Chlorogloeopsis sp. ULAP01: one gene and its partner. The protein of the gene in region 1 interacts with the protein of each later gene in a pairwise test. Links are inferred from orthologs where the notes say so. Each region holds a gene or a part of one and is shown on either strand. Other genes may lie near its edges.

Evidence for each region. The genes of interacting proteins can lie anywhere in the genome.
Region 2: the proteins of crtE (region 1) and purT interact in binary tests that used the Escherichia coli proteins (3 or more experiments, as listed by UniProt). The link is inferred for Chlorogloeopsis sp. ULAP01 from one-to-one orthologs.

The regions. Positions count from the first base shown.
Region 1 is NZ_JAUDRH010000006.1:340,249-348,564, forward strand. What follows is about bases 2,275-5,019. They hold crtE (geranylgeranyl diphosphate synthase CrtE), read left to right. Parts: upstream 2,275-3,056; coding sequence 3,057-3,983; downstream 3,984-5,019. Other genes in these bases: folD (bifunctional methylenetetrahydrofolate dehydrogenase/methenyltetrahydrofolate cyclohydrolase FolD), read left to right, coding at 2,275-2,907; QUB80_RS14310 (divergent PAP2 family protein), read left to right, coding at 4,136-4,594. Outside these bases: QUB80_RS14285 (AI-2E family transporter), read right to left, coding at 1-680; QUB80_RS14290 (NUDIX hydrolase), read right to left, coding at 691-1,119; QUB80_RS14295 (hypothetical protein), read right to left, coding at 1,295-1,681; more of folD, read left to right, coding at 2,032-2,274; QUB80_RS14315 (hypothetical protein), read right to left, coding at 5,149-5,925; QUB80_RS14320 (MgPME-cyclase complex family protein), read right to left, coding at 6,112-6,441; QUB80_RS14325 (nuclear transport factor 2 family protein), read right to left, coding at 6,504-7,223; QUB80_RS14330 (pyridoxine 5'-phosphate synthase), read right to left, coding at 7,373-8,095; QUB80_RS35045 (tetratricopeptide repeat protein), read right to left, coding at 8,165-8,316.
Region 2 is NZ_JAUDRH010000023.1:38,854-44,700, reverse strand. Bases 112-2,970 are described here. They hold purT (formate-dependent phosphoribosylglycinamide formyltransferase), read right to left. Parts: upstream 2,197-2,970; coding sequence 1,027-2,196; downstream 112-1,026. Other genes in these bases: QUB80_RS33140 (pentapeptide repeat-containing protein), read right to left, coding at 2,349-2,834; QUB80_RS33150 (sterol desaturase family protein), read right to left, coding at 112-893. Also shown: more of QUB80_RS33150, read right to left, coding at 72-111; QUB80_RS33135 (hypothetical protein), read left to right, coding at 3,013-3,576; QUB80_RS33130 (TenA family protein), read right to left, coding at 3,595-4,221; QUB80_RS33125 (acetyltransferase), read right to left, coding at 4,436-4,687; QUB80_RS33120 (NAD(P)/FAD-dependent oxidoreductase), read right to left, coding at 4,858-5,847. UniProt on the Escherichia coli protein: Involved in the de novo purine biosynthesis. Catalyzes the transfer of formate to 5-phospho-ribosyl-glycinamide (GAR), producing 5-phospho-ribosyl-N-formylglycinamide (FGAR). Formate is provided by PurU via hydrolysis of 10-formyl-tetrahydrofolate.

The sequences.
Region 1 (8,316 bases):
GCAAGTGTAATTCCTGTTGCCAATATAGTAGCTAAAGTTAATTGACCAAGAAAGTAATTTTGAAAGTCCTCGCGTAGTGATTGACGAATGTATGTTCCGATGTGCGCTGGAAACCACAAAAATATTCCGTCCCAGATACTTTCTCCGTTCAAAACAAGGTAGAAAGTCAAGACTACTGTCAGCAAGGTGTTGACGAGACTGCCGATAGTATCTAAAGCAAGACTTAATATTCTACCAGTAAAATTTTGAATTTGAGTTGAGACTCGATCAAGAAGCTGGGGTAATAAGCCACTTAAGTTTATTGGTAATTGTTCTGTTGTTGCCCAGTTTTGAAAAGCTTGTAGCTGTTGAGTACCAGAATCAATCCAAGCGGGCAAAATGTTAGCCAATTCGTTGAGCTGTTGTATTATTAGCGGCACTAAGGTGATGCCTAAACCTACTAATATCACCACAGTTATCAACAAAGCGACTGTAACAGCTATGTTGCGTTTTACTCCTTGTTTTTGAAACAACCGGATGGGATAATCTAAAAGAAAAGCCAGCAATAAGGCAGCAACTAAAATGCTAACTAATGGCTGAAAATACTTGATTACCTGAAGCAATACCCAGCCATTGAGGATGACAAGGGGAAATGCCAAGCCAAAGGTTAACCATCGCGGTAGTTTGTTTACTGATTGCATGGCACTGATTCTATTTATTCATTTTCTGCATAAAATCTAATAATATGCGCTGATGTACGGTTCCTACAGGTCGGATTTCCCCTGCTACTGTTGAATAACAGCTACCTTGGCAGATGTCTTCCGGTGTAAGTAAGCCCATATCCCAACCTTCGCTAAGAACTAGCTGATCTAATTCCACCAAAAGCGGCGCATGAAAAACGTGACGAATCACCCTATCATCACCATAACAGCCAAACTCATCAAATTTTTGTGGTAGCTCGTAATTAATTTCTTCTAAAATTTCTCGCTTTACTGCTATCTCTGGAGTTTCACCGGATTCGATATGTCCGCCAAATAGCGCCCAGTATCCAGGATAAAGAATATTGGGATTATTATCCCGCAGTTGCATGAGAAACTTGTTTTTTTGATAGAGAATTGCGATCGCTACATGAGCAGCCATATTTACTACTGTATAAGTACCAACATTCTTTATTGTCCATATCTTGTTGGTTTTTCCCATATTTTCCAAAACTGGCAACCAAAATGTGTAAACACAGGGCGACTTGATGTTAGGTACAGTGCTACAGCATCTAGCTAAGATCCATCCATAAAGCTATATTTTGATGTTCAGAATTTTACTTTTCTTCTAGAAATACTTCTCCAAAGTCTTTGCCAGCTATAGGTATAGGCTGATATTTAATTTTGCCTTTGATGACTGCGTATTCTCCCTCTCGCAAAGCTGTTTGATTGGTAATAGCCCAAATTTTTCCTGTGGAGTCGTTAATTAGATACGCCTGCCGCTTCAGTAAAGGCACTCGCCTTTCGACTTTGCCTTGAATGTATGCCGTTGTACCGATGCTTGGTTGTGATTGTAGTTCCCGAATCGGAGTTACATTTGCTCCTAGTGCATTTACCTTGGAAAAACTAAACTGACTACAACCCACTAATCCTGTAAAAAAGAGACACGTCAAACTCAAACGAGATACCGTAATAATGAGGAATTTTTCTTTTGCTTGTAGCATAAAAGATACCTTTTCCGGAAATTGTGGCATCAGTAGTTGGTGAGCCGCAACTTTAAATGAGTAAATTCCTATCAATAGGATGCTGCGGTATGAGAAAAACACTCCCACCTGAAGCAACCAATCTGAGAAGATAAAGATATAGATTCTGATCTGATTTGTGAGAAATTGTGTTTTGGTCGTTGATTGTTGGTAGTTGGTTAATGTTTCCTACAGCAAATAAACATCAACCAAAAGCTATCAATGAAGCCCTCACTAAAAGTCTCACAGTTCTTTGAGGAGTCTATGTTTGGTGAGTGCTGCTACGGTATCGGACAGCAATGCCAAAGTAAGAGCGTACTTCTAATAATAGAATGGAAACAAAAACTGCCAAGTTACTCGATGGTAAAGCTTTAGCTGCAAAAATTCAGCAAGAACTTGCTGCTGAGATTACCCAACTACAACCTCAAATAGGACGCCCACCAGGTTTAGCAGTACTAATGGTTGGCGACAACCCCGCTTCAGCTGCATATGTAAGCGGCAAAGAACGAGCTTGCGCAAAAGTTGGTATTGCCTCCTTTGGTAAGCATTTCCCTACAGAAACTACTCAAGCCGAACTTGAGGAAGCTATTCATACTCTAAACCAGGATGAGCGGGTAGATGGTATTCTAGTGCAGTTACCCCTACCAAACCACTTGGATGCTGTTTCTCTATTACATCAAATTCACCCCGACAAAGATGCTGACGGACTGCACCCAGTAAATATGGGAAAATTAATGCGGGGAGAACGTGGTTTACGCAGTTGTACTCCAGCAGGAGTAATGCGCTTGTTGCAAGAGTATGAAATTCCTTTGCGAGGGAAACAAGCAACAGTGTTAGGACGCAGTATTTTGGTAGGCAAGCCACTGGCGTTAATGCTATTGGAAGCTGATGCCACGGTGACAGTTGCCCATTCGCGATCGCAAGATCTAGCTGCCATTACCAAAAATGCTGATATTCTAATTGCAGCAGTAGGTCGTCCAGAAATGATTTCAGCACAAATGGTGAAACCGGGTGCTGTTGTGGTAGATGTGGGGATAAATCGCATTACTGATGTCGGTGGCAACAGTCGCCTAGTCGGAGATGTCAATTTTGACTCAGTTGCTGGTGTGGCAGAATTTCTCACCCCAGTTCCTGGTGGTGTTGGTCCTATGACCGTTGCCATGTTACTGCAAAATACCTTTTCTACTTATTTAAGGGTGACAAAATAAAGTTTAGATTAGAGATTTTAAGTTGCCAGTTGCACTCATCAAACCAAAAACTATGGTTAGTTAAGAGTAGAGCCAAATTCTAAATCTCAAATTACCACATACCCTTAAAATTGTTACATAAATAACATAAAACATAAGGAAATATAGGAATGGTAGCAGCGGATAACTTGAAACCGACTCCAAAACAAGCAAATTTTGACCTCATTACCTATTTGAAAGAACGACAACAGCTTTGTGAAGCAGCCCTGGAGCAGACGATTTCCGTGCGTTATCCAGAAAAAATTTACGAAGCTATGCGTTACTCTCTCTTAGCTGGAGGTAAGCGTCTGCGCCCCATTCTTTGCCTGGCAACTTGTGAGATGACAGGCGGTACGATCGAAATGGCAATGCCAACAGCATGCGCCTTGGAGATGATCCACACGATGTCGTTAATTCACGACGATCTGCCAGCTATGGATAATGATGATTACCGTCGTGGAAAGCTGACGAATCACAAGGTTTATGGAGAAGATGTTGCCATTTTAGCTGGAGATGGCTTGTTGGCTTACGCTTTTGAGTATATTGCCGCTAATACCAAAAATGTGCCTCCTGAACGAGTGTTGCAGGTAGTTGCTCATTTGGGACGTGCTGTAGGGGCTGCTGGATTAGTCGGTGGTCAAGTAGTAGATTTAGAATCGGAAGGCAAGTCAGATATTTCTTTAGAAACACTAAATTTTATTCACAATCACAAAACAGGAGCGCTCCTAAAAGCTTGTATTGTTTGTGGTGGTGTGCTATCAGGAGCATCTGAGCAAGATTTACAAAGATTATCTAGTTATGCTCGAAATATTGGTTTAGCATTTCAGATTATTGATGATGTTTTGGATATCACTGCTACCCAAGAACAATTAGGTAAAACCGCAGGCAAAGACCAACAAGCCAAAAAAGTGACTTATCCTAGTCTTTGGGGAATCGAAGAATCTCGAAAACAAGCCCAAAAACTAATTGAGGCAGCTTGTGCGGAATTAGAACCTTTTGGAAAGGCGGCAGAACCTTTAGTGGCACTGGCTCACTTTATTACCAGTCGCAATCATTAGGTTAATTTTTGACTTTCTGGGTATTCGCGTGCCAAAAGAAGTCATTAAGACATAAAATCTCAAAACTTGGGATGTTTCCCCATGCGAAGTAGCGCGATTTTCCTCACATATCAAACCGCTGCTCATAATTTTGTTAACCTGACTAAAATACCATGCAGGACATAGGCGACATTTTAGATAACCAGGTGCTGGTAGTTGCTCTAGTAGCTTGTTTAATTGCTCAAACTTTAAAGCTCGTAATCGAGTTAATTAAGAATCGGAAGCTGAACGTACGTGCATTAGTGACGACAGGAGGTATGCCTAGCGCTCACTCAGCTCTAGTAACATCACTGGCAGCAGGTGTAGGGCAGACTCGTGGTTGGGCATCCGCAGAATTTGCGGTTGCTACAGTTTTTGCCATTATAGTTATGTACGATGCGGCTGGAGTTCGCCAAGCTGCTGGTAAACAAGCTCGCATTCTCAATCAAATGATTGATGAACTATTTGATGAACACCCGGAGTTTACGGGCGATCGCCTCAAGGAATTACTAGGACATACTCCTTTTCAAGTAATTGCTGGCTCGGCATTGGGTATTACCATTTCTTGGCTTGCTCGCTATGCTTATAATTAAATTTCAGTGTAATATCATGACTTAGATTTTGAATTGCGAATTCAATCAATTTGAAATACTACTAAGCTATTACGTATGTATAGTAATAGCCAAAATACTTAGGATATTAACAGATGATAAAGCTTAGGCAAGCAAAGACTTTATAATTCAATCGCAAGGATTGTCCTAATTCATTTTTAACATATGGATATAGGAATAAGTATTAATGGCGGTCATTAAGTAATGATATATAAAACTGGACAATGGTTAGTTTACTTACCCCAATTTCTTATTGGTATTAAGATTAGTATTTATAACCGTCACGGAGATTTTGTTAGTTGATTGTTTTTACTGAAAATGAACTTTGAAGTTACGAGTTAATCTTAAATTCATAAGTTAATCTAAAAAATATAGAAGTTTTTGTAATTAATTTGCTTTAAATAAGCAACTACCAAAAGCTAGCTAATAATTAATCACCCAATTGACATCAAGCTTTATAAATTACATTTGATTTTACTAATTAGCAATTGAATATAGTAAAGTGCAAGTTTTAATTTTTTGTTGAGATGATAACTTTAGAAATGGGAATTTGGTAAATTTACTATCGGCCGTAATAGCATTACTTTGCTGCTATCAACAATGACAGCAAAAAAACCACGCTCTGATAGCTTTTGCAATGTACTGTAAGCATCTTGTTGATTAGTTGTGTAAGTTGCTAACAAATAAGGGCGTTGTCCGTAGGAAACAAAACCAACGTCACCTCTGACAATTTCTTTGATTTGATTCGCTACCTCCGGACGATTGAAATAATCCACTAAGACTGCGAAACCACGCTTTAGACGTTGGGGTTGATAAGTTGCTGTCTGATTTAATTGATTTAGCTGAGTTGTTGGAATTGTTGGAGTTGTTGGAATTGTTGGAATTGTTGGAGTTGTTGGAGTTGTTGGAATTGTTGGAATTGTTGGAATTGTCTGGTTTGCTAAATGCTCCCCCGGTCGAGTAGTGATAATGGCAGTTAATCCGACAATACTGTTAATATATCTTGCCCAACGATTAGCATCATCTACTTTACTAAAACCGCCGATTCGCGTGACTGTATCGGTAAGATATCTACAGGTTGTAGTTTTGATTTCCTTTGGTAAAGCACGGCGCAATTGATTTTGATTATCTGTTGTGGGGCTGATTACTAGTAACAGGTACTCACCAGAATTTGGAGGTTGACAAACAGGAAGGTTTTGTTGCTGGGCAAAGGTAGTATTTATACCTGCCAATAACCAAGCGATCGCCAACAATAAACTACTTCCAACGGTTTTTGACAAATGTTGAGATTTCCCTAACACAGTTTTATACATATACCACCGTATTATCTTCAGGATCTGACTATAAATATATATAATTTATTTCCTAGATTTCTAGGTGGGTGAGAAAATATTCTATTCTCCACATCCCCGCGTCAAAGGACATTAGAAATAGGGAGGTGGAGTAGCGGAAAATTGTATAAAAATTTTTCTCGCTTCCCCGACTCTCCTTACTCTTGATTAGGATACAGTAGCTAAGGATGCCAAAGCGTCGGAAATAGTTTCAGAAGGAGCCTGAAACTCTCCTGTTAAAACGTACTCCAAGCGGAGTTTTAACCAAGTAATAAATTGGGAATTAGTAGAAATAATTGCTACTGCTGGCTGGGGACACTTCGCTTTCACTGCTGCCATTTCAGGCGCTTCTAGGAAAGCGGGTTGCTTGACTACCCAAAAATCTATTTCTTTTTCTTGTTCGTGGTAGTGACGGGTGCGTTCCCGCAGTACTTCCTCCATCGGTTCTTCTTCGAGTAAAAAGCGTTGAGAAGCCAAAACGTAATAGTATGTTTGCATTTTCGTTCGTTGCTAAATGATGAAAACTGGCACACAGTAAAATTTACTGTGTCCTTGTTGAATTATCTCAGCTTCAATCCCTTGAACCACGAGCCAAAAGGACAACCAGTTGCTTGCTGTTCGTTGGTAGTTTGTTTTCCGCCACTTGTCAGCTTTGCCAAGAACAAGCTGTTGTCGAAGTAGTGTTCGACAGAAAGAATTTTTAAATCCTCGGTGAGGTGGGCAACACTCATGCCGACTATCTCTACTGTTTCTCCTGTAGGTGCATAGTCTTTGTAGTATCCACTAAAAGTTCCCCAATGTCGCCACTTAAATGTAACTTTTGGTGGCGCAGAGTAAACTTCTAGCACTTCCCACAAAAATCCTTTGGGAAATGCTGTGCGGAATAGTTTACCCGAAGATTCAAAGGTTTCCTGGGAAGCCTGATAATCTTGTGTATCGCCGATAAATAAATTGTAAGTCCCAGAGGCGGACACTTCTTCGGCTGTATAGGCTTGCCCGCCGTTACTACTCATGCGAAACTTGTCATTAACAACCGATAACCATTGATCTGGGTTGGTTTTAAAAGAAGCCTCCATCTCAAAAGTTCTGACTAAGTTTTGCGCGATCGCTTCTAGAGAACCTTCAACATGATTGCATTTACTTTCTTGTGCCAAACCCACTTTTGATTCTGTGTAATCTGGGGGAGTATCGTGACGCCAAGTAGCATTAGTACTGTGTGCAATGACTGTATCTCTATCCTGTACCCAAAGTGGAAGGTTTTTAGATGGTGTTGCGTTCATAGAATTATTGGCTAAAAATTTCATTTGCTGTATAAGCAAATACCAACATATTTCTAGATTTCGCAGAGAATTTCCCCTCTAGGTTTGGAATAAGGCAGAGGGCAGGGGGCAGAGGGCAGAAGGAGAAATATGAATTGATCGCTTAAACTTTAGAACTGCCCGTGCATGGCAAGTTTCATCTCTCGAACAGCTCTTTCCATGCCGACAAGTGCTGCCCGACTGATGATAGTATGACCGATATTAAGTTCTTCCATGCCAGGAAGACAAGCCACAGGATAGACGTTCCAGTAGGTGAGTCCGTGTCCAGCGTTAACTCTTAATCCGGCTTTAATCGCTTGCTCGCACCCGGTTGCCAACAAGTCTAATTCCTGGTTGCGACTTGTTTCGTCTTTAGCCTCAGCATATCGTCCGGTGTGCAGTTCAATAAATTTTGCTTTTACCGTTCGAGATGCTTCAATTTGTGCTGGTTCTGCATCGATAAACAAACTCACTGGAATGCCAGCGCTTTGTAATTTATCAACAACCTCTCCGATTCTAGCAATTTGACCGACGATATCCAGTCCGCCTTCTGTGGTTACTTCTTCCCGCCGTTCGGGAACTAAAGTTACGTAGTCTGGTTTGAGATCGAGGGCGATCGCTACCATTTCATCTGTGGCAGCCATTTCTAAATTTAGGTGTGTTCTGACTGTCTGTCGCAATAGCCGCACATCTCGCTCTTGAATATGCCTTCTATCTTCGCGTAGATGGGCAGTGATCCCGTCTGCACCGGCTAATTCTGCCAATACTGCTGCTGCTACAGGATCTGGTTCTACCGTCCGTCGTGCTTGTCGGATGGTGGCAATGTGATCGATATTTACACCAAGTGTAGGCAACCCTAGTTTCTCCCTATTGACTGTCCACAGGAGTTGATTGTAACGGAAATATGCCTAATTTCAATATGACTACTGCTGAAGCTTTTTGATTTTGTCTAATGTCTTGTGATAATCTCGTATACTTCCTTGTTTTTGATATAGTTCAGCAGCTTTTTGATCATCGGCGATCGCTTTATCTTTTTCTCCTAACTTAGAATTAATATCAGCTCGATTGTAGTACG
Region 2 (5,847 bases), on another replicon or contig:
GTCTGTAGGATTCTAAAAACTGGCGATCGCATTGCTTGCATTTATAGCATTGTCTGCTACAACAACCATTGTTAAAAAATTTCATTCTCAATCCCCGTAGTATTTGTAATTACACTTTCAGCAATGTCCTCATAGCCAGGGATCTGCGTACCGAATAACTTGTCCCAAAAAGTGAAGTACAATCCATAATGCACGGTATACTTACGATGATGTATTGAGTGATGCATCGGCCCAATCAACCACTTGCCAAACCAGTGGCTTTTAAATGACGAAGAAAATACTTCAAATCCAAGATGATTCAACACAGCCCACACAGTCATCGTCATCAGCACAGCAATTAAGGTGATGAAATGAAGTGGGACTATGAAGACTATAACAATAAAGAAGAGCGCCTGTATAATCGCTTCTGGCAAGTCGAATGCAAAAGATGTCCACGGTGTTGAATCTCCTGAACGATGATGCCCATAATGCATCAACCTAAAAAGTGACGGGTGGTGGAATATCCGATGGATAAAGTAAAAGTAGGTATCCTGAAGGATGAGCACCAAAACAAAACTAACTCCTAAATACCACAGCCCGTACTCACGCAAGTCAGTGTACAAGAGTGTTACTCCCAAATCGTACTCTGACATAATGAGCGCCGCACAAACAGCAAAAACTACAGCTGACAGTACAGATAATTCGATATCTTTTAAAATTGACTGAACCATCGGAGGTTTTCGCCGCAAACTCCGTTTGGCAAGTGACTTCCCTAGAAGTGAATAGAAGAGCAAATAGGCTCCCCCAGCGAAGAGAAAGTATCGGGCGATAATCAACCCGAAGAAGACAAACAAATAGAACCAAAATGAGTGGTTCAACAATGTAAAGTTTCCTCCTGAAAGTGAGGGAAGCAAGCCATCTACCATTTGCAACCTAAATATTGTGGCTGTAGCATGACTGAGCTAGAAAGTGGCTAAAAATTCTCTATGGCACCCACTGTATTAATATCAACTTTGCGATCGCACAAACAATAGCCAAATAGACATTTTATAGTAATTTGATTTTCTTGGCGGCTCTTATCGCTTTTTCTGTTGCTTCTTTTATGTTGCTGCCCTTAGCCAAAGCTACTCCCATCCTTCGGTAAGGGTGAGCATTAGGTTTACCAAATAGCTTGATATCTACATCTTGTTCTGATAAAGCCTCAGCCACACCTGTATACACTATTGAATCTGATTTTGCCGAGGCTAAGATTACAGCACTAGCCGAAAATCCTAATTGTTCTATATGGGGAATAGGCAAACCTAAAATAGCTCTTAAATGCAATTCAAATTCATTCAAATTTTGCGAAATTAAAGTTACCATTCCTGTATCATGGGGGCGAGGTGAAAGTTCAGAAAAAATAACTTCATCTTTAGTGATAAAAAACTCAACTCCAAAAATTCCAGCACCTCCCAAAGCATCAGTAACTTTTTTCGCTATTGATTGCGCTTGTGAAATCATTTCTGTCGAAATCTCGGCTGGTTGCCAAGATTCTTGATAATCTCCTCTTTCTTGACGATGCCCAATCGGAGGACAAAAAATAGTCGGGGCATTCCACTGTTTAATAGTTAGCAAAGTAATCTCAATTTCAAAATCTATAAATTCTTCAACAATTACTTTTTGACTGTCACCTCGCGAACCTGCGATCGCATAGTTCCAAGCTTTCTCAACTTCCATGCTATCTTTAACTACAGATTGACCTTTTCCAGAAGAGGACATCACAGGTTTGACAACATTAGGAAATCCAATTTCTTTGGAAATAGCGATTAATTCTTCTAGGGTAGAGGCGTAACCATATTTAGCAGTCCTAATGCCTAATTGTTGATGTGCTAATTCTCTAATTCTATCCCGATTCATCGTATAGTTGGTTGCGGCTGCCGTCGGGATAACTGTAATCCCTCGTTGTTCAAATTCCAACAATTTTTCTGTTCTAATTGCTTCAATTTCTGGAATGATAAAATCTGGCTGATACTTGCTCACAATTCTTTCCAAGTCTTCTGCATTTAACATGGAAATAACTTCTGAGCAGTCTGCAACTTGCATTGCCGGAGCATGAGGGTAACGGTCAACGGCAATTATATAATTACCAAGACGTTGAGCAGCAATTACAAATTCTTTACCAAGTTCTCCCGAACCTAGTAACATTAATTTTTTTGGTAGCTGAATCGAATTATTCATTAATCTTCTTCTTCCTAACTCAAAATTTTTTATCTTTTAGTGTACTTTTTGTGCTAGCTTTTCATAAGTTAAGCTGCTCTTGTGAAAAGACACTTTTATTCCTATGCCTGTCTCCCGGACGTCCATGTGTTTTATTATTTCACTTAACTATTTTATATAAAATTGAACTGAGCACCGCGAGATTTTAAATTTTGGCATTGCTCTTTAGGCAACCCAATTCCTTCACCAAGTTTACATCCATCTACTAGAGTATCAAGCCAAATAGTTTCATTCAAAGTTGCATCACTTAAATTTGCACTTCTCAAATCTGCTCTTGTAAAATTGGCAAAGATTAAATCTGAATTTACTAAACTACTTCCGCTTAAATTTGCATCTGTAAAATTACCACGAATAAAGTTAGAATTATTCAAATCTAAGCCTGATAAATCTGAGCCTGTTAAATTAGGAAATTTTAGTTGATTAGGGTTTTGCAAAAATCTATTTACACAAGTTATATTTGCCTCATTCAAGGAAATTTTGATTAAAAAATCATAACGAGCAATACCGAGTTGCTTGAGAATTTGCAAACGTTTTTCAGGAGTTTGTTTTAGAAAATAGACAGCACTGTAGTAGGAATTATGAAATATATTATCTAACATCCTAAATACTGTATAATAATTCTTTTTGTGCTTAATTTTTTTATATTGTTTGCTTACATAGTTAAGAGATATTTTTGTTAATATAATTCAATTATCGAATTGACATCATACAATTTTAATCACACCATTGTCAAAACTAAGCAAAGTGACTATCTCCATTATATAAGCACCTATGAAAATGAAAAAAATTGCAAGACTACATCAAATCCAACCTCGTGTATTGGTGACAACAATAGGTTTAGGAGTGCTTCTACTAGCTTCATTTACTTTTTTTCTATTTGATATTCTCAAAATCAGAGTTATAAATGTTGATAATGCTAGGAGAATATTAGCCGAGCAAAAGCGAAAAGAGAATAATAATTTTGGTATATCTAAAATTGCCTTTCAACAGGGTTCAAATAATAAAGGACTTGATTTGAGGTGTTTAAATTGGTCTTCAAAACAGTTGTACAATGGTTGGAGCAATATTGGCAAAGACCATGACTTTTTTATTGATTATTATCTACCCTCTGGCAAAAAAGCTATTATTTGTACAACACCTGCATTAGCTACTGCACTAGCTGCAAACTCTAAAACAAGATTTTTATATGAAGTGTCCACGACTGAGTTAGATGATGGTTTATATGTTCGGATTGTTGTTGGACTTTCAGAAGTTAGGGAAACTTGTAAATTAATTACAGGTAGTGTTGATTGTTTGAACTCAATATTGATGCGACAAGCAATAGTGAAATATGAGCCTTGAAACTGATTGTTTATATTGTTACTGTACCGCATTAAAAGCCATCTGCCAAAAATCTTTTTCAAATTTCGCCACTTTTATGAAAGCTTCTTCAGCTTGGTTTTGAATAGAAGTGGAAGCTGTTTGTAATACTTGATCAGCTTGCTGTTCTAAGAGTTTTACATATGCTGTAAAGTCAGAATTACCCCATCTATGTGCAAATTCGTTGTAGGGTGCGGGCATAGCACCAGGTAATTGCCAACCTTGATTATAGGCACATTCAATAGCCCACAATGCAGTTGCTTGTACTGGATAAGGCATATCGGCTAGGCTATGCATATATTTACAGTATTGCTCACAAGTTGGCTGTTTTTTTGTATCAAGATTAAGTTGTCGTTCAGCCGCTTTTTCTTTAAACCAATTAAGCTCATCTTTAAGTGCTGCTAATCCTACAAGTATCACATCAAAATGTTGTGGAGGCGCACTAGCTAATACTCTTGCCAGCATCCGCGTAAAATCGATAACAAATAAGTAATCTTGTACTAACCATGTATTAAATTGATGAGGTTGAATTGTACCTGATTTACAATTTTCTAAAAAAGGATGCACAGTAGCTTCATGCCAAATTTCTGTGTATTTTTGGAGAATGTGAGCGCAGGTAAAAGACATAATTAAAAACTTAGTTAAATCACTACATAATCATTTTTATAGGCAATAGCAAAGGGCGATCGCCTGGGATAAATCAGTGAAATTGATTAGTAGCGATCGCCCTTTGGATACCGAACAATCTCAAATTTTTATTGCTACTCCAGAAAGTATCGTTGCCTTGAGTGTTTTCACACTAGATCAGCAGCGAAATTACTAGTTGCTCTCTTACAAATAATTAGCCGTTCTTAAGACTTAGCTCCTTTTGATTAGTAGAACGTTCTGTATCGCGATAATGGGCATCCAGCCAACAACGCGGCAAACGTTCACCAGAAGGAAACGCCAATTCTATTTTTTGATAGCAAGCTGGATCTTGCATCTCTTCACCAAAGTGATCGACTCCTGTTACTTCTTTAGCACAGGGGTTGAAGAGTTGATCTAAGGTTAAAATTTCGATTAAATCTCCTGTAGGCTTGTGCATCAAGAACATAGTAATTCTCCTATGTCAAGAACTCCTAGCTAAATGCTATAACGAACCTAATCAAGAGATTCATCTCCGAAATAGATCGCAAAATTAAGATACATCAATAGACACTAGTAGTTCGCCACTATAGATCCCCGACTTTTTTACAGAAGTCGGGGATATGAACACTTTCAGTATCAACTCTGCCCTTGCTTCCAACCCTTTAACTTCAAAGCATCACCCTCAAACCGTTTCCCTTTTAACATCCGATTCCAGTAAACCCAAGGTAAAACATGGCGCTTCACCAACCACATACTGTAACGTTCCTCCCTGGGATCAACTGGAAAAGTAGACATGGGTTGGTTAGTGTAATCAAACTCTGCCATGATAACTTTGCCGTATCCCGTAATTAGCGGACAGCAAGTATAGCCGTTATAGCTTCCTGTCAAAGAGCTAGAGTCGATGAGAGCCAGTAAATTCTCTACCAGCACAGGAGCTTGTCGGCGAATGGCAGCTGCCGTTTTGGAAGTTGGCAAAGAAGAAGCATCTCCCAAACTAAAGACATTAGGATAAATATTGTGCTGCAATGTCTCTTTATTGACATCTACCCAACCTTTTCCAGCCCCCTCAGCAACAGCCAGCTTGCTAGTCTTAATGAAATCAGGAGCGCTCATTGGTGGGGTTACGTGAATTATGTCATAGGGGATAACTACCTGCTGTACACCTTCGTCTGTGGTGACATCGAAAACTGCTTCTTTAGCTTCCGCCCGGATTGCTTTGAGATTGTGTTTGAATTTTAATTGAATATTTCGGCGATCAACTACTTTGAGCAATCTTTCTGCATAAGCAGGAACAGGAAAAATCGCACCTACAGCAGAGCAAAACATCATGTTAGTTTTGTTGCAAACACCCTGCTTGCGAAAGGCATCATCAGCCATATACATAATTTTTTGGGGAGCGCCACCGCATTTAATCGGAGTTGCTGGGAAGGTAAATAAAGCATTCCCTCCTTGAAAATTCCGAATTACTTCCCAAGTATGGGGAGCATATTCAAACGCGTAATTACTGCATACTCCTCCCTTACCTAATGCATCTTGCAAGCCTTCTATCAAATGCCAATCAATTTGAATACCAGGGCATAGCACTAAGTAATCGTAGTGAATTTGTTTACCACAACGGCTAAGTAC